Regions from separate parts of the Colwellia sp. 5_MG-2023 genome, predicted to be linked through region 2. Evidence: predicted binding sites of a transcription regulator. Region 2 holds the regulator's gene; the other holds the start of a gene.
The links. The regulator FliA, encoded in region 2, starts transcription of late flagellar genes. The targets are predictions, from matches to a motif close to CTAAAGNTNNNNNNNNNNNNGCCGATA.
Positions count from the first base shown of each region.

Region 1: Q4496_RS15925 (cytoplasmic protein) is a predicted target of FliA. The motif match lies at 7,849-7,875, and genes of this name have one in related genera.

Region 1 is NZ_JAUOPW010000031.1:18,950-29,169, forward strand. It holds gene Q4496_RS15890 (OFA family MFS transporter) at 1-452, opposite strand, end outside; gene Q4496_RS15895 (cysteine hydrolase family protein) at 1,097-1,660, opposite strand; gene Q4496_RS15900 (GlxA family transcriptional regulator) at 1,729-2,682, shown strand; gene Q4496_RS15905 (UDP-2,3-diacylglucosamine diphosphatase) at 3,144-3,950, shown strand; gene Q4496_RS15910 (lysophospholipid acyltransferase family protein) at 4,132-5,847, shown strand; gene Q4496_RS15915 (phosphatase PAP2 family protein) at 5,941-6,453, shown strand; gene Q4496_RS15920 (MJ1255/VC2487 family glycosyltransferase) at 6,450-7,472, shown strand; gene Q4496_RS15925 (cytoplasmic protein) at 7,601-7,804, opposite strand; gene Q4496_RS15930 (hypothetical protein) at 8,022-8,441, shown strand; gene Q4496_RS15935 (pseudouridine synthase) at 8,483-9,187, shown strand; gene Q4496_RS15940 (2OG-Fe(II) oxygenase family protein) at 9,246-10,085, opposite strand.
Region 2 is NZ_JAUOPW010000008.1:44,279-54,498, reverse strand. It holds gene fliR (flagellar biosynthetic protein FliR) at 1-366, shown strand, start outside; gene flhB (flagellar biosynthesis protein FlhB) at 667-1,797, shown strand; gene flhA (flagellar biosynthesis protein FlhA) at 1,882-3,984, shown strand; gene flhF (flagellar biosynthesis protein FlhF) at 4,099-5,697, shown strand; gene Q4496_RS08030 (MinD/ParA family protein) at 5,757-6,599, shown strand; gene Q4496_RS08025 (RNA polymerase sigma factor FliA) at 6,679-7,398, shown strand; gene cheY (chemotaxis response regulator CheY) at 7,456-7,839, shown strand; gene Q4496_RS08015 (protein phosphatase CheZ) at 7,912-8,655, shown strand; gene Q4496_RS08010 (chemotaxis protein CheA) at 8,669-10,220, shown strand, end outside.

The DNA.
Region 1 (10,220 bases), on a different contig from region 2:
AAGGTGGATACAGGGGAAACATAACCTAAACCTAGGCCACACCCGCCAAGGGCACCATAGCCTAAGTAAACAAGCCATAATTGATGGGTAGATATACCAAAACTACCAATGATAAAGCCACCGCCCCAAAGAAATGCGGCGGTAACACCAACACAACGAGGGCCAACTTCTTCGAGCCACTTTCCAGCGACAGCAGCAGATAAGCCAAGAAAAACAATAGCAACAGAGAATATCCAAACGACATTACTTAATGACCAGTCGCCAGATGAGCTAGTAACGACCCCTAACTCCCTAATTAGCGCAGGATTAAATATACTCCATGCGTAAACAGAACCAATACATAAATGAATTGCAATAGATGCTGGCGGGACTAGCCAGCGATTAAACCCCGATTTAGCAATTATTTTATCTTTCATTAAGAAAGAAAAAAAGCCCCCACTTTTATTCGACATTATTTAATACCTTATAGCTACAGCCTGATATAAATATTTATACTTAAGCAGCTAGAACACCTATGAATGATAATGACACTACATATTTAAGAGCGAATATTATTTTGCTCGACAAAATAGATAATGCTTTACCGTTATTTTTTGTTCTAAATTATTCATAGTGAAGCGGCGCTAAATATAAAAAGGAATAATTAAATTGAATTTTTATTTTTATAAAATCTTATAACTAAGGATAATTATAATTTTTATATTATTTTTAATAATCAATTTAATCACTTTAGTTTCACTAACATAAGAGATATGAATTTAATTTCATATCTGTCTTTTTATTAGTCAAAAAAGTATAGCACTGGAATATTACCATTAAAATATGAACAAACTTTCATATTGTTAAGCTTGATTTTTAGCTGGCTTTAACTAAAAAATAGTGATGATAAGGTCTTAAATAATTCATAAAAAATCGGTAATGAATGCGGTGTAATTCATTACCGATTAAAATTAAATAATGCAGTATATAAAGCTTATAACAAAAACGTTATGCTGTTAAATCGCATATTTATCCTACATAAACTATTACTTTTTTGAACAATAATTAACATTTAATTGAATATGCCATCCACTATAACAATATAAATTTTGCTCTGCTAATTAACTAACGTTAATAATTTATCAGTGCTATCTACATTACAATATCCAAAGTTTAATGCAGCCATAAATGCATGATGAACCTGAGTTGCCGGCACTATGACACCATTAAACTCGAGATCTAATGTCGCACAAGCATCGTGAGCAACATGGCACTCATAGCCAAAATCTACAGCTGCACGGGTAACAGCATCAATACACATATGACTCATTGCACCAACAATAATTAATTTATCTACATTAAGATCATTAATGATTTTTTGTAGGTCCGTATCTTTAAAGCTATTAATTTGATGTTTCAAAATAACAGGTTCACTTTCAAGCGGCGTAAGGCTGTTGTGAATTTGTGCACCTTTAGATTCAGGTAAAAAAAATGGAGCATCATTAGAAGGAAATTCATGACGAACATGAATGACAGGTAATTTTTTCTGGCGAAATTTAGTTAATAGAGTTGCTGCATTTAATGATGCTGTCTCAGTACCAGACAGCGCCCATTTAGCTCCATTGTAGCTTGAAAAATAGTCGTTTTGAAAATCAATTAATAATAAAGCAATAGTAGACATAATAACCCTCTTGTGTTGTTTCACTGTTTTGTTAAAGGTATTATGCGAAATCCTTCTTAAGAATGCCTATGGCGAAATTGCCATTAAACAGTGCAAAAATGACAAAGTCTATTTGTGTAATAATTATTGATTACCCTAACGCGCTACAAAGTGCAGTTCACGGCTTACAAGAACTATTTTTATTATCTAATCAGATAATTAGAGATAGCGAGCTTGATATGCAATTTACAGTTTTAATTGTGAAACCAAGCGAGGAATTAGTAGGTGTGGTTCAAAGTGATATAGTTATTCTTCCTCCTAGCTTAGATGATAGTTATCACAATAAGCCTCAACCAGCGTTATTACAATTTATCAAAGAGGCGCACAAGAGAGGAACGATATTATGCTCTACTTGTGCAGGCGCATTTATACTTGCCAAAACAGGGTTGTTGGATAACAGGATAGCGACAACACACTGGCAATTAGCCGATAAATTTAAGGATCAGTACCCCAAAGTATCACTCCAAATAGAGCGTTTATTGATAAATGATGGAGACATAATTAGTGCTGGCGGGCTTACATCATGGATTGATTTAGGGTTAGAAATCGTCGCCCAATTTTCTAGGCCAAATATTATGCGTAAGCTTGGAAAGTACCTTATTGTAGATACAGGTAAAAGAGAGCAGCGCTACTATGAGACTTTTACACCTAAATTTAGCCATGGCAATCATCAAATTTTAAAAGCTCAATATTATATACAAGCAAATTATAATATATCACTAAAGATGGCTGATTTGGCTGTTGTCGCTTGCATGAGCGAGCGAACATTTTTACGTCATTTTACTCATGCGACAACAATAAAGCCTTTTGAGTATATTCAAAGAGTTAGAGTGCAAAAAGCATGTGAATCATTAGAATCAACAACACAAAGCTTTGAGCAAATTGCTCATAGCATAGGTTATGATGATGTAAATAGTTTTCGTAAGGTATTTATTAAAACAATAGGGCTAACACCTACAGCTTTTAGGGCCAGATTTGTTTAGGGGGTATGAAATAGAGCGTAATATGGCAATCAGTACTTTTAAAGTTAGCTTGCTGAAAATTAGTATTCTAAAAGTAAGTATCACAAAAAAATGTTATTAAGTTAAGGGTCTTAGCATTATATGTGGTAAGTGTTTTTTCTATTTAATGATAATTAAATTTTATAAAAAATATAAAGTTTAATTATTTTCATGGTATTGGGAACTTTAAGACGAATAACTACTCTTACTATATGAAGATACTTATTCCCTTAGTGTTTCATGTTTTTATAATGCGTTTACTTGATTTCAGGTAAACGTTTTTTTTTGCTTGATTTTCTTATGATCAAAAGAAAAATCAACACGCAATATTAGGCTTTCTTGCTTACATCATATGTCTTGTCATGATATGTTCAAAAAATAGTCACACTACTGTAAGAAACGTTTATTAGCCTTGCCCATAATGACTCATTATAGGAATTATTATGTCAAAAACGCATTATAAAACTGTTTGGTTGTCTGATATTCATTTAGGTTGTAAAGACTGTAAGGCTGAGTATTTATTAGATTTTCTTATTCATAGTCAAATAGAGACCTTATATCTTGTGGGCGATATTGTCGATATGTGGGCTATGTCTAAACAATTTCGTTGGCCGAAAGCGCATAATAACTTATTTCATAAACTACTCTCTTTGCCTTCAGAGGGCACTCGCGTTATTTATTTACCAGGAAATCATGATGAACCCCTTCAAAAGTATGATGGAATGAATTTTGGTGATATCGAGATTCATAGAAGTTATACACACATAACAGCTCAAGGTAAAAAACTTCTGGTTTTACATGGTGATCAGTTTGACCAACAAGTTTGTTTTGGGCCTGTGCATTCATGGGTTGGGGATCTATTGTATGATTTTTTGTTGTTTTTAAATCGTTGGTATAACTGGGCTCGAGTAAAATCAGGCCAGCCTTATTGGTCATTAGCTAGTTATATTAAAGGAAAATTGAAAGGGGCTGGCAAGGCAATAGCGCGATATAGAAAGGCGTGTTGCGATACCGCAAAAAAACAAGGTTTTGATGGTGTTGTTTGTGGGCATATTCATCACCCCGAAATCGTTGAAGAAGCTGGTATTCTGTATCTAAATGACGGTGATTGGATTGAAAACTGTTCAGCGTTAGTAGAGTCTAGCAGGGGAGACTTATCACTTGTTTATTGGGCTAAAATTAATAATGTTAGTAACCTTATTAACATTGTACCTGAAAAACACGGCACGAAAGGGCGTAAGGTTGCATAGCTTAAAGAATTAATATTTTTTGATGTTAGTATTAACAATAATGCTTTAGCGGGCGCTACACTTTCCTGTTGTTTAATTACTTATTAATATGTCATAAAGTTGTCATTTAAACGTCAAATATTAGCCATAAAAGTACTATATTCTGAGTAATCAGTGAATATCTGATTATGGCGGAATGAACATGTTTAATGTCGATCAAGTTGTTAGTGACAGCCTACCAAAAATGAATCATCAGTCATTGATGAGCAAAAGTATCAGAAACATTTTACGTTATCTGTTGCATGAAAAAGCCTTACTGACTATCGAAAAACAATATCCATATGCCAAGGGGCTAGACTTTGCCGAAGCAATGCTCGATCACTTTGATTTTGGTTACTGTGTCAGCGATAAAGATAGAGAAAAAATTCCGGCGACCGGTAAAGTTATTATTATCGCGAATCATCCTATCGGCACGTTAGATGGTGCTGCACTAATAAAGATGATCAGTGAAGTTAGGCCAGACTTTAAAGTAGTTGCCAACGACTTATTAATGAATGTTAAACCATTGCATTCTCTATTGTTACCCGTGAATAATATGGGTAATAAAACGCCGAAAAAAAATCTTGAAGCCATATACCAACACCTGAATAACGAGGGGGCTGTGATTATTTTTCCTGCAGGAGAGGTCTCTCGTATGGGAGCTAGTGGGATACGTGATGGTAGTTGGCATAAAGGATTTCTTAATTTTGCTACCGCTACGCAATCGCCTATTCTTCCAGTGTATATGGATGCACGAAATTCTGCTTTTTTCTATGCAATATCAGCAGTGTACAAACCATTGTCTACGTTACTCTTGATTAAGGAAATGTTCAAACAAGCGCACAAACGCATGAATATTAAAATTGGTGATGTTATTCCATTTGAATATTTTGATTCTCTTGATGTGCCGCAAGTCAGTAAAGTTAAACTGTTTAAAAAGCATTTGTATAATATTGCTCGAAATAAAGCTGAAATATTAAAAACAGAAAAAGCCATTGCTCATCCAGAGAATCGCGCTGAGCTTAGATCGGCTATTCGCCAGTGTGAGTTATTGGGTAATACTGCAGACGGTAAGAAAATATTACTTTATCGTCAGCAAGGCTGTTCACCTATTATGCGCGAAATTGGCAGACTTAGGGAAGTTGCTTTTCGTTTAGTGGGCGAAGGTACGGGGAAGCGTCGAGATGTTGATGGGTATGATCTAGATTATTTACATTTGATTTTATGGGACGACGATGATTTAGAAGTTGTAGGTGCCTATCGCTTTGCTGAAACTCAGAAGTTAATCGATAACTCACAATCTCAGGGTATATATACTAATACGTTATTTGATTATCAACCCAGTATGGCACCAATCTTTGCCAAAGGCTTAGAGTTAGGCCGTAGTTTTGTTCAACCAAAATATTGGGGAAAACGAAGTTTAGACTATTTATGGGTCGGAATAGGGGCGTTTGTAGCTAAAAACCCGCAATATCGTTATTTGTTTGGGCCTGTCAGTATTAGTAATGCTTTACCAACACCGGCCAAAAATTTACTTGTACATTACTACCAGCATTATTTTCCGAGTGAAGAAATGATAGCGAAAGCGAAAATACCTTTTCAACTTGACGATATGGAAAAAGGTGAACTTCTTGCAGCATTTGATGGTGCTGATAAAGAAAAAGATTTTGTAACTTTAAAGCATTTATTGGCGAATTGTGGTGTAAGTGTACCAACACTTTATAAGCAATATTCTTCTTTATGTGAAGAGGGCGGTGTCAGTTTTTCAGCATTTAATATTGATCCAGATTTTAATGATTGTGTTGATGGTTTAGTGGTGGTTGATCTTGATAAATTGCTTACTAAAAAACGCATTCGTTATATTGAAAAGCATCAATAATTCTAGTGTGATTCGCTTGATTGTTAGATAAATTCTCTTTAAGAGAGCAGTATTCAACTACTACATATAACAAAGAAACTAGAGGAAATGGCTATGCTAAATGACATTTATCAGTATGATCTTCGTGTATTATTATGGTGTAGAAAATCTCGATTTTATCCTCAGTTTATTGCCATGGTTCGTATTATTTCTCGAACGGGTGATGGTTATATGCAGTTTCTACTGCCATTATGCTATTGGCTAATAAGTCCTCAAGAAGGAAAGCGCTTTGTTATTATATTGCTTTGGGCTTGTGCTATAGAGCGGTTATTATATTTTGTATTAAAAAATAGCTTAAAGCGTAGGCGCCCACCTGAAATAGTGACAGGCTTCACCAGTGTAATTGAAGCCTCTGATCAGTTTAGCTTTCCTTCTGGACATACCATGGCAGCATTTCTATTAGCTAACTTATGTGTGCTTGAGCTAGGTTTAATTGCATCACCACTTTATTTTTGGGCAACGAGTGTTGCAATATCACGGGTAATACTTGGTGTTCATTTTCCAACAGATACGCTGGTAGGGGCTACTTTAGGAAGTAGTATTGCTTATGTTGTGGTGATGGTGTGAAAATATTATATGGTGTTCAAGCCACAGGGAATGGTCATATAGCTCGAAGTCGAATTATGGCTAAGCAATTAAAAGAAAATGGTGTCGAGGTGACTTTTCTTTTTTCTGGCCGCCCTAAAGATAAGCTCTTTGATATGGAGATCTTTGGTGATTTTATTTATAAACAAGGGCTTACTTTTATTGTTCAAAATGGCAAAGTTAATTATTTAGCAACCGCATTCAATAACAATTTTTTACGATTTATTTATGATGCTCATACGTTGGCAATTGACGATTATGATTTAATTATTACCGATTTTGAACCTGTGACCGCTTGGGCTGCAAAGCTAAAGAAAAAGCCAGTACTTGGTATTGGGCATCAATATGCTTTTGGTCATAATACACCGCGAGCCGGAAAAAGTTTACTCGCTGAATTCGTGATGAATTACTTTGCGCCAGCAAAGGATTCTATTGGGCTGCACTGGGCACCTTTTGAGCAATCCATTTTACCGCCAATTATTGATGTCGGTCTTACTGGAAAAATGGATGAAGATGTAGTTTTAGTTTATCTTCCCTTTGAAAATCAAAGTAAAGTAACCACGTTATTACAACAATTTCCAAGTAAACATTTTATCCAATATTCTCCTGATGTTAATAATACCGAAGATAAGAATGTATCGATAAGAGCCACTTGTTATGCAGGGTTTAAACAAGATTTGTGTCGTGCTAGCGCGGTTATATCAAATAGCGGTTTTGAATTAATCAGTGAATGTTTGCATTTAGGGCTGCCTTTACTCGTTAAACCATTACAAGGTCAAATGGAGCAAGAGTCGAATGCACTTGCATTACATGATCTTAAATTTGCTGAGGTAATGCGGACATTAGATGAAGATATTGTCGCTGATTGGCTGGAAAAGTGTAAGCCTAGAATAAATAAAAAGACACCTGATGTAGCTTTTGAAATAGTAAAATGGTTACTTAGTGAACAAAGATTGCCAATTGACAAAGTAGCAGCTTCTTTATGGCAACAATATGAATAAAACAGGGGGCAGAGCCCATAGCTGACTGACAAAGAAAATCATTCCCTTTGATAAAGTAAGAATAGCTTATCAACGATGATAATTATGGAATAAACTGTCTTTAAAATGAGCTTATTAAACGTATAGAGTTAAGCTTTAATATTGATGTTTTGTCCAATGCTGGCAGTTGTATTGTTTGAACTAGCTACAGGGGCTGCACTTTGAATTAATTGCAATGCCATTTCTCCTTCAGCTTCGGCTACCTCTTTTGCTTTTACGGCAACAGATAAAATTGTACCGTTACCGCTATTTTCGGGGGCGAAACTTGGTGCATTAGTAATATTGATAGCCATAGCGCTACTCCAGAATGAATTAATAATTATGTTCAATAACCATATATCGGCTTATTCACAAAAAACTTTACTTAGATTATAGCAAAGTTTATCAAGATAGTATTTATTCACTTTTGAGCTCTTTTATCGTCTCTAGGTAATCACTTACTCATCGTGCTTTAATTATAGTTTGACGATATAATATCGTTTATGTGTCGCTTTAAATTGAGTCTAAAATATGTCAGAACAATTACCTATTTCGATTTCTGTTTGTAATGATTTAGTACAGCAATTTACTAAAATAAGATCGGTATGTAATAAACTTGAAGCACAATTTAATTTTCAAACGATGACTGCTAATTGGTATGGTAATGAAGAAGCTGTGCTTAGCGTTAAACTATTTATAGAAACAGCGAGCAGCTTTACTATACATAAACAAGCCCAAGCTCAATCAGAAATAAAGAATTATAGCGATGATGTTTTTAGCTATTACAATAACAGTGAAAAAAATCAAACACTAAGTTGCTATATTGCTATTACTGATTCAGAGTTTTCTATGTTAAACCAGCAGCATAAAATACTTGCTGGGTTGCTCCATATTAAACTACAAAAAGTACTTAATTTAGTTGCTAAGCAGTTAACTTTAGATACTATTTAGTCTCATCAAATTAACTTTTTTAATTTAGTAACTATTATATTATGTCTATAAATCGTGCTCGTCTAGATCGCTTTATTAGTGAAACTTGTCAAATTAATCGGAAAAAAGTGCGTTTATTATTAGCACAAAAAAGAGTAACTGTAGATGGGGTGATCGCGACAGATATTGCCTTATCTATTGATAAATTTTCTGTTATTTCATTAGATAATAAGATTATTCAGCAACACCAACCTTTGTACGTTATGTTGTATAAGCCTATCGGGGTTGTGTGCGCTACCAAAGATAGTAAACATATAACAGTTATAGACTTATTAGGTGAACTATTATCGGCTGAAGAAAAAGCGAGTTTACATATTGTTGGGCGCTTAGATTTAAATACATCAGGTTTGGTGTTGTTAACTAATGATAGCCGTTGGTCTGAAAAATTAACATCCCCAAAAAGCAAAGTAGCTAAACATTATTTAGTTACGTTGCAAAACCCATTAACACAAGAATATATTGCAGCTTTTTCTGCAGGTATGTACTTTGCTTATGAAAATATTACAACTCAGCCAGTCGCCTTGACTATTATTAATCAATATCAGGCGGAAGTTATCTTAACAGAAGGGCGTTATCATCAAATAAAAAGAATGTTTGGTCGCTTTAATAACCCTGTGACAGCTTTACATCGAACATCCATTGGTAAGTACGTTTTAGATGAGAGTTTGAGCTTAGGAGAAAGTAAGCTAATTAACGTTAGTATTTAATCACTTATTTACTAACGCTATTATTGATATTTCCCAATTTACTCATTCAGGGAGCCGTTTATTTAACACCTAGTTCGCGTAGGCGTTCAAGTAGGTAACTGGCTTGAGTATGTTGATCTGACAATTTTACATCACTACAAGGGTGTAAGAAAAGCGGCAATGAAATACGTGACTTTGTGCTAGCTTTACCGGTAGGGTTAATGACACGGTGAGTAGTTGAAGGAAAGTACCCTCCTGATGCTTCTTGTAACATATCACCTATATTAATAATTAAATTACCAAAGTCACTAGGGACATTTATCCAGCTACCATCTTGGCACTGTACCTGTAAGCCTGGTTCATTTGCTGCTGGTAATATAGTTAACAAGTTAATATCTTCGTGAGCAGCAGCTCTTATTGCGCCAGCTTCTTCATCGCCAGTTAATGGAGGATAATGCAAAATGCGTAATAGCGTATTTGGTGTATCTTTAATCATGCTAGACAACGGTTGAGAATAGTTTTTTGCTACGTCTTCAGGGCTATAGGCTTCCACCCAGTCTAATAGTTCACTGGCTAAGTTAGACGCTAATTGGTAATAGTTGAGTATTTCATCTTTTAATGAATCAGGAATACGGCCCCATGGGTAAACATGAAAATATTCTTTAATATCTTTTTGAGTATGGCCTTTAGCTACTTCTGAAATCTCAGAAGAAAAATAGCCATCTTGTTTTTCAACATCAAAAGCAAACTCTTGTTTGGCGTGACTATTAAAAAATTCTTGCCAATTAAGATAAATAGATTCAACTAAAGATTGCTGAATAGGATGGTTTTTTAATACGCCAAATCCTGTTTCTCTCAGGCTTTTCACAAACAGCTCTGGTGCGTTCTTAGCAGTGTAATCAACAACGGATAGTGTCATTTTTTTCTCTTTAAGGTAAAGTATAAGCCAATTGTAAACGGATATTAGCTATCATCAAGCATATAAACAAATAATAACGATTTTTTAATGCTTTGCTATATAATGTGCTCAATAATAAATTTGTAATATAAATAA
Region 2 (10,220 bases):
ATGGATGGTCATTTAGCTTACTTGCAATTTGTAGTAGCGAGTTTCGACACCCTTCCTATTGGTAATGAACAGTTCGCCAGTGTTAAATATCAAGAAATGGTACTATGGGGAAAATGGATGTTTGCAACGGCTTTATCACTTTCGTTAGCGCCTTTAACGGCGATGTTGTTAATTAATTTTTCATTTGGCGTGATGACTAGGGCCGCACCACAGCTTAATATATTTGCAATAGGGTTTCCTATTACTATGATGGCGGGCTTATTGATTATGTGGTTAACCTTTGGTAACTTCCTTACTCATTTTGAATTACAATGGCAAAGAGCATTAGACTTTAGTTGTTACTTAATTGATTGTGCTGGGCCATAATATCAAATAAGTACAGTTATTTTGTGTTGGGCTAATAAACCCTTTCTCTAGCCACTATTTTTTGACTTAATCGTGAAATTTACTTGTCATAAATTAGCAATTAACGCGAAGTTTTCGTCGTGTTTTCTGAACTAAAGTAACAAACGCGTAAGCTGGCGTATAATAAAAGTAGTCATATTAAAAGTTTTAAGTAATAAAAAATATCTTAAATCAAGTTCAGGTTAGTTAAGGAATTTTATATGGATGTGAACTATAGTGAACTTGTATACTTAAAGCATTATATTTTTAGGGTAGTACTGCATGGCTGAGTCAGATAGCGGTGAAAAAAGTGAAGAGCCAACGGCAAAAAAGCTCACTGACGCACGAAAAAAAGGTCAAATAGCCCGATCCAAAGATCTAGGTACCATGTTTGTTTTAGTTGGAAGTGCCTTTGCTCTGATGGTAATGGGGAGCTCCTTGGTTGATGCTTTATCAAGCTCGATGAAACGCTTGTTTTCATTAACGCGTAATGAAGCGATGGATCCACACGCTATAGTAGGCGTTATTTATAGTGCAACAAACAATATTATCTTCCCCGTTCTAGCTATTTTTTTTATTATTATGGTCGCTGCATTCATTGGCAATACCATGTTGGGGGGGATGGCTTTTTCTTGGGAAGCTATGGCACCAAAAGCAAGTCGACTTTCGCCACTTGCTGGCTTTAAACGTATGTTTGGTGTCCAAGCAGGCGTTGAATTAGTAAAATCTATTTTAAAGTTTTTTGTTGTCTTTATTGTCGCTTTTTTATTACTTAAAGGGCTTTTTTCACAAATTTTAGGGCTTAGTTTAGAAGCTATACCGTTAAATTTTGGTCATGCGGTAAATATGTTATTGTGGATGTTTTTAGCGTTAGCGCTATCTATTGGTCTTATTGTTGTTATAGACGCACCCTATCAAGTTTGGAATCATACACGCCAACTTAAAATGACTAAGCAAGAAATTAAAGACGAATATAAAAGTACTGAAGGTAACCCTGAAATTAAAGGGCGTATCAAGCAAACACAATATGAAATGTCGCAACGACGGATGATGGGCGAAGTACCTAATTCAGATGTTGTCATCACCAACCCTACCCATTATAGCGTGGCATTAAAGTATGATGCTGATATGGGAGGAGCACCGCAACTGGTAGCAAAAGGTATAGATGAAATGGCAATACATATTCGCACCATTGCCAAAGAACATGACGTTGAAATTGTTCAGTCACCGGCTTTAGCAAGATCGTTATATTATACTGCAGAGGTTGATCAAGATATCCCTGAAGAGCTATATGCAGCAGTAGCACAAGTACTAGCATTTATTTTTCAACTTAATGAACATAAAAAAGGGCGAGGTAAAAAGCCTATCCCTATCGCTAAAAAATTACCTATTCCCGATGAGTTTAAATATTAAAGTAGTACTGTCTTACCTTTTGGTATAGCTTTTGCAATTCCATCGTTAGCGTCAAAAATTCATCATAAAGAGCAGCAGTATCAAATGCAATTAACCGCCTTTTTCAATAAATTCGATAAAAAAAAATTATCTCATATTTCAGGACTAGGTACGCCTATTTTAGTAATGGCTGCTCTTGGTATGGTTATTTTACCGATGCCAGCTTGGTTACTGGATGTACTTTTTTCATTTAACATTGCATTATCTTTGGTGGTGTTATTAATCACTGTTTATACGCTTAAGCCTTTAGAATTTGGCTCCTTCCCTTCCGTTATTCTTATTGCAACCATACTTCGCTTAGCACTTAATGTTGCCAGTACTCGAGTGGTTTTACTTGAAGGGCATGAAGGAACAGATGCTGCTGGTAAAGTTATTGAAGCTTTTGGCTCTGTTGTTATTGGTGGCAATTATGCCGTTGGCTTAGTTGTATTTCTTATCCTAATTATTATCAATTTTGTTGTAGTAACTAAAGGTGCGGGACGTATTGCTGAAGTTACAGCGCGTTTTACGCTTGATGCTATGCCAGGTAAACAAATGGCAATAGATGCTGATTTAAATGCTGGCTTTATCAATGCAGAGCAAGCAAGAGAGCGCCGCATTGAAGTAACCAGTGAAGCCGACTTTTATGGTTCGATGGATGGTGCAAGTAAATTTGTTAAAGGCGATGCTGTAGCAGGGATTTTAATTTTATTCATCAATATTATTGGTGGGTTAGTGATTGGGATGGTTCAGCATGACCTTAGCTTTAATGAAGCTGTTGAAATATATACTTTATTAACCATTGGTGATGGTTTAGTGGCGCAAATTCCAGGGTTACTGCTTTCTGTAGCAACTGCAATTGTAGTAACGCGTCAAAATACCTCGCAAGACATGGGTGAACAAGTAAGCAGCCAACTAGGACAAGAGAAATCACTTTATATTGCAGCAGGCGTTATGTTTGTTATTGGTATTATTCCTGGAATGCCACATTTTGCATTTTTACTGTTTGCTAGCGTTATTGCTGCATTCGCTTATTTTGGTAGCAAGCATAAAATTACTAAAGCCATGGCATTAGAAAAAGTGGCAGAAGAAGCACAAGTACAAAGTCAGCAAAAAGAAGAAGAAATTAAAGAATTGGGTTGGGATGATGTTAATCATGTTGATGTTATTGGTTTAGAGATTGGTTATCGATTAATTCCGTTAGTCGATAAAGCACAAGGTGGCGAATTACTTAGCCGAATTAAAGGTGTGCGTAAAAAGTTATCACAAGAATTTGGCTTTTTGGTGCCTGCTGTTCATATTCGTGACAACCTAGATTTAGATCCTAATAGTTATCAAATCTCATTAATGGGTGTCACCGTTGGAAGTGCAGAAATACGACACGACCAAGAATTAGCGATTAACCCTGGGCAGGTTTTTGGAAAGCTTGATGGTGTACCAACTAAAGATCCTGCTTTCGGGTTAGATGCTGTTTGGATTAAGCAAGATCAACGAGAGCAAGCACAAACATTAGGATATACCGTGGTTGATTCTGCGACTGTTTTAGCAACTCATTTAAGCCAAATTCTAACAAATAATGCTGCTCAACTGTTAGGCCATGAAGAAGTACAAAATCTTATTGATATTCTAGCTAAAACTTATCCTAAGCTCGTTGAAGGCTTTATTCCTGATACATTATCTCTGGGCACCGTTGTTAAGGTATTGCAAAGTTTAATGAATGAAGGTGTTGCTGTCCGTGATATGCGTTCAATTATACAAACACTTGTTGAGTACGGTCCTAAAAGCCAAGATGCAGAAGTTCTAACCGCAGCGGTAAGAATTAGCTTACGTAAATTTATTATTCAAGATCTGGTCGGATCGGCACTTGAAATACCTGTCATAACCTTGGCGCCTGAGTTGGAACAAATGTTGCATCAGTCTATGCAGATGGCTGGAGATGATGGTGCGGGTATTGAACCTGGTTTAGCTGAACGTTTACAAAAATCATTAAATGAGGGTGCTCAGCAGCAAGAATTAGCCGGTGATACCCCAATTTTATTAACATCCGGTATTTTACGTTCAGTGTTAGCTAAATTTGTAAAATATACCATACCAGGCTTAAGGGTTATTTCTTATCAAGAAATACCTGATGATAAACAAATTAAAATTGTAAGTGCTATTGGGCAGTAACTAATAATTTGGGTAAATAAAATACCAAATAAAAAGTAACGAGCAGCATAAGTATCGAGCATGATAAGTTGCAGAGTAAAGTTTAGTCGCTCGTAGCTAAATAAGGAGTTAACTGTGAAAATAAGACGTTTTGTTGGCAAAGATATGCGTAGCGCATTAGCACAAATTAAAGAAGAATTAGGCGTAGATGCCGTAATCATGTCTAATAAAAAAATACCTGAAGGTGTTGAATTGATGGCTGCAGTTGATTACAGCCAATCAGCGCCAGTAAGTGCACCTTCTCCACAGGTTAATCCTTCTACAGTTAATGAAAATAACCGTGAAATACAAAATGATACGGTTAATATTCAAAGTGCTGAGGCAACAAATATCGCTGTACCTGAAGCACAGGTAGGTCATAATATCGCCAACAGTACTACCGAGCCTGTTGATAGTTTGTCAGCACTGTTAAGTCGGCAGGTTCAACATCATTCATCGAACCAACAATCTAATGATCAGTCTGAGCAAGCTTATGCTCAACAGGGGCATATTCAGCAGAATAATCAAGTTGTGAGTGAAGACGAGAATATTGAAGATCAATTACGTAATTTTACTCAACGCTTACGTCATTCAAAGCCTGATGGAACAATTCCTGCACCAGAAGTAAATCATAATAATGAGCATGCTCAGTTTGAAGGGCACACTTCATTAGAAGCTGAACAAATGGCTGAAAAATTACAGTCAGTCCCTTTGTCAGAACATGATGTAGATGCAAATAGTCATGTTAGCCAACAAGATTTTGATAAAATGCAACAAGAGATGGCTTCAATAAGAAAGTTACTTGAACATCAAGTATCGGGTCTTATGTGGCAAGATATGGCGCAAAAAGAGCCTCAACGTGCTGTGTTAGTTAACCGTTTATTAGGGTTAGGTTTAAATGAACAAATTGCTGATCAAATAGCAGGTTATGTTCCTTCTAAATACCATGATGAACAAGCTTGGCAACAAGCGACTAAGTTAATTGGTGAACAACTTAATACGACGCAAAATGATATAATTCATCGTGGTGGTATTGTTGCATTAGTTGGTCCTACAGGCGTAGGGAAAACAACAACAATTGCTAAGCTAGCAGCACGTTTCTCTCAAGTTCACGGCCATGAGCAAGTTGCTCTTATATCAACGGATACCTTTAGAATAGCGGGTTTTGAACAACTGGCTACTTATGGAAAAATTATTGGTTGTCAAGTTAAGTTAGCAAAAGATAGCCAAGCATTAGACTTGTTGCTTGAACAGTTTTCTCAAAAGAAATTAATTTTAATTGATACTGCCGGTATGGGGCAAAGAGATATACGTTTAGCCGAAAATTTAGCTAATTTAGTATCTAATGCTAGAGTGAGAATAAGAAATTACTTAGTGTTAGCTGCTAATAGCCAGCAGCAAGTTATGCAAGAAAATGTTGATCGCTTTAAAAAAGTACCACTATCGGGTTGTATTTATACTAAACTTGATGAAAGTGTGAGTGTTGGCGAAATAATTACAACTTCAATTCAAAATGGCCTGCCAATAGGTTATCTTACTGATGGACAAAGAGTTCCAGAAGATATTAAAGTTGCAAATGCTGAGAAATTAGTTACGCTTGCAGATAAAATGGCAGCAAACGCAGCAAAGAAGAATGCAGCTTATGTTCAACGTACAGCAAGACCAATGCCGATAACGCCAGCGGTGGCGATATAGATGTATTTTAAATTGCAGTATTTTTAGTTAAAATAAAGCGATAATATAAGAAGTAATAAATGGCAGATCAAGCGAGCGGCTTAAGAAAAATGCAAGACTTAAAAAAAGTTAAAGTAATAGCAGTTTCTGGTGGTAAAGGTGGCGTTGGTAAAACCAATGTTTCATTAAACACGGCTATAGCCCTTGGACAGCAAGGGAAAAGAGTATTAGTGCTAGATGCCGATTTAGGGTTGGCTAATGTCGATGTGATGTTAGGGTTAAGAGTAAAACGAAACCTTTCTCATGTATTATCAGGTGAATGTGAGCTTGATGATATTATTATTACAGGCCCCCGTAATATAAAAATCATACCGGCTACTTCTGGCTCTCAATCGATGGTTGACCTTACTCCTGCTGAACATGCAGGGTTGATTCGTGCTTTTAGTGAAATGAATACTCAATTTGATGTACTGATCGTTGATACTGCAGCCGGTATCTCGGATATGGTACTGAGTTTTACTCGAGCAGCACAAGACGTAGTCTTAGTTGTTTGTGATGAACCCACGTCAATTACCGATTGTTATGCATTAATGAAACTATTAAGCCGTGATCATAATGTATTCAAATTTAAAGTTGTTGCTAATATGGTTCGTACACCTAAAGAAGGGCAACAATTATTTTCCAAACTAACGAAAGTAACTGATAGATTTTTAGATGTAGCACTGGAGTTAGTTGGTGTTATTCCATTCGATGAAAATATTAGAAAATCAGTACGCAAACAACAAGCCATTGTTGAAGCTTTTCCTAACTCACCAGCAGCAATAGCGTTTAAGGAATTAGCAAAGAATGTTAATAGCTGGCCTATACCAAAACAAGCATCAGGTCATTTAGAGTTCTTTATTGAACAGCTACTCGATTACTAATATCTCGTTCATATTGTGTTATCAAGTAACTGATATAAATAATAAATATATAAAAATATTTTGGTGGGAATAGCAAAAAGTGGCAAAAACTAAAGCCTATAACAATTTAATTGATAAAACTGTGTTGCTTGAACAGCATACAGTGTTGGTTAAGCGAATTGCTTATCATTTACTTGCTCGATTACCGGCAAGTGTTATTGTTGATGACCTAATTCAATCAGGAATGATTGGTTTATTTGAAGCTGCAAATAACTTTGATAACACTAAAGGCGCTAGTTTTGAAACTTTTGCTGGCATCCGTATTCGAGGTGCTATGCTAGATGAAATACGCCGTGGCGACTGGACTCCTAGATCAGTACATAAAAATAGCCGCATGGTCAGTGAGGCAATTAAGCAATTAGAGGCAACATTAGGCAGAGATGTTACTGATATAGAAGTTGCTGAAAAACTTGAAATTTCATTAAATGAGTATCATCATATACTTAGTGAGGTCAGTTCTGGTAAAATACTCGGTATCGAAGACTTAGGAATGAGTGAAGATGCACTGAAGTTTGATGAAACTTATCACGGTGATGATCCGTATCAAAGTATCGAGCATAGTGCCTTTAAAGAAGGGTTAAGTGAATGTATTAGTTCTTTACCTGAACGTGAAGCTCTAGTACTGTCTCTATATTATGATGAAGAATTGAATTTACGTGAAATTGGCGCTGTACTCGATGTTAGTGAATCTCGGGTTAGTCAAATTCATAGTCAAGCAATGCATCGATTAAAAGCACGTATGCAATCTTGGCAAAATTAAGTAGAATTATAACTGTGTTAACCTATAAAAATTTTGAATGTTTCGCCGGAGGGTGCCTTGGATAAAAATATGAAAGTGCTAGTTGTTGATGATTTTTCAACAATGAGACGTATAGTAAAGAATTTGTTACGCGATTTAGGCTTTACAAACATTCAAGAAGCGGATGATGGCAGTACTGCCTTACCTATGCTTCAAAATGGTGATTTTGACTTTGTTGTAACAGATTGGAATATGCCAGGAATGCAAGGTATTGATTTGTTGAAAGCTATACGTGCAGATTCACGTTTAGCCCATATCCCAGTATTATTAATTACAGCTGAAGCGAAAAAGGAACAAATCGTTATGGCAGCTCAGGCTGGTGTTAACGGTTACATTGTTAAACCTTTTACGGCTGCAACACTCAAAGCTAAATTAAATAAAATTTTTGAACGTCTAGGTTAATTTTATTTAGACTAGCTAGTTAAAGCTACTTCAGAAAATTGATTAATTTAACTTAAGTATTAAGGACTTTGCATGAGTATGGCAATGGTGGGGCGTGTTTCTTTGGAGCAGGCTAAATCTTTAGTTGAACTTTTAGAAACAGGACAACAAGAAAAAGCTGATGCACTTGTGGCAGCGATTCAAAACCCAATTAACTCTGAACTATTTGCAGAAATAGGTAAGTTAACTCGTCAATTACATGACTCTTTAACAAATTTTCAGTTAGATTCTCGATTAAATGACTTAGCAACAGCTGAAATTCCTGATGCTAAAGAGCGTTTGAATTATGTGATTACTCGTACTGAAGAAGCTGCAAATAAAACGATGGATGCAGTTGAGTCTATTTTTCCAGTAATTGAAGATATTTCTAGTCAAGTTAGTGCAGTTAAACCTGCATGGTCTAAACTAATGAACAATGAGATAGATTTAAAAGAGTTTAAAAGTTTATGTGTTGATATTGATAGCTTATTAATTACGACAGGTAAAGAGACGGCTCATATTCATGGTTTGATGACTGATGTATTAATGGCTCAAGATTTTCAGGACTTAACAGGACAAGTTATTCGTAAAGTCATTGATTTGGTACGTGAAGTTGAAGAGAGCTTAATTAACATGTTGACGGCATTTGGTATTTCTTCAGAAGATGGACAGACTAAATCAGCGCCTAAAGTCGGTGATAACTTAGTTGAAGGGCCAATAGTTAATAAAGAAAAAAGAAATGATATTGTTGAAGATCAAGATGATGTTGATGATCTTTTATCAAGTTTAGGTTTTTAACGGGAGTTAGTGAATGTCATTTGAAGCAGATGAAGAAATTCTACAAGACTTTTTAGTCGAAGCGGGTGAAATACTCGAGCAGCTTTCGGAGCAACTCGTTGAACTTGAAAATGATGTTGATAATGCCGATTTACTTAATGCAATTTTTCGAGGTTTTCATACAGTTAAAGGTGGCGCAGGTTTTCTGGCTTTAAATGACCTTGTTGACGTTTGTCATGGTGCAGAGAATATATTTGATTTACTGCGTACTGGGCAACGTAAAGTAAATTCAGAGTTAATGGACACTATTTTATCAGCGCTTGATACTATCAATGATATGTTTGCGTTAGTGAAAAATAGAGAGGCGCTAGTACCTGCTGAAGCTGAATTATTAGCAGAATTACACCGTTTAAGTCAGCCAGAAAGCGCTGAAGCTTCTATCCCTGAAGCCCCCATCCCTGAAACTTCTCTCCCTGAAACTGAATCTGTAGATAATACAAGCTCTGATTTAGACGGGGATATGAGTGAAGATGAGTTTGAACGCTTACTTGATGAGTTACATGGCAGTGCTAGTCATTCATCTGCACCTGAACCTGCAGTTAAGCCGCCTGTTACTCCAGAGTCAAGTGATGAAATTTCTGACGATGAATTTGAGTCGTTATTGGATGAACTTCATGGTCAAGGAGCATTTTCGTCAGAAGTAAAAGAGACATCTTCTTCTATTGTAAATAATTCATCTGATGAAATAAATGATGATGAGTTTGAAAGCTTACTTGATGAATTGCACGGTAAAGGTAATGCGCCTAAAGCTAGCAGTGCAGCTTCAGTTGCGCCAACTCAACCTTCTATGGCAAAGCCTACTCCCGTGACAACAAATACGGAAAGTTCAAAGCCAGCTGCTACAGCAGAAGTAAAACCAGCGGTAAGTAAGCCACCAGTAGCTAAGAAAGCAGCGCAACCATCAACACCTCAGGGTGAAACAACCGTGCGTGTTGATACTAAACGACTTGATAAAATCATGAATATGGTTGGTGAGTTAGTATTAGTTAGAAATCGCTTAACAAGCCTTGGGTTGACGTCTGATGATGAAAATTTAACCAAGGCTGTTTCAAATCTAGATGCCGTTACCACCGACTTGCAAGGTGCGGTAATGAAAACTCGTATGCAGCCTATTAAGAAAGTTTTTGGACGATTTCCTCGGGTTGTACGAGACTTAGCTCGTAGTCTTAATAAAGATATACAGTTGGTGTTGGAAGGAGAAGACACGGATTTAGACAAAAATTTAGTGGAAGCTTTAGCGGATCCTTTGGTGCATTTGGTTCGTAACTCTGTGGATCATGGGATTGAGATGCCTGATGTGCGCCAAGCTCAAGGAAAGCCACGTCAAGGTACTGTTACGTTATCAGCCTCTCAAGAAGGTGATCATATCCTGTTAACCATTAAAGATGATGGTGCGGGTATGAATGCTGAAAAGTTAAAAGAAATAGCGATGAAACGTGGTGTATTAGACGTCGATACCGCCGCAAGAATGTCAGACAAAGAAGCCTTTAGTTTGATTTTTGCGCCTGGCTTCTCAACCAAAACAG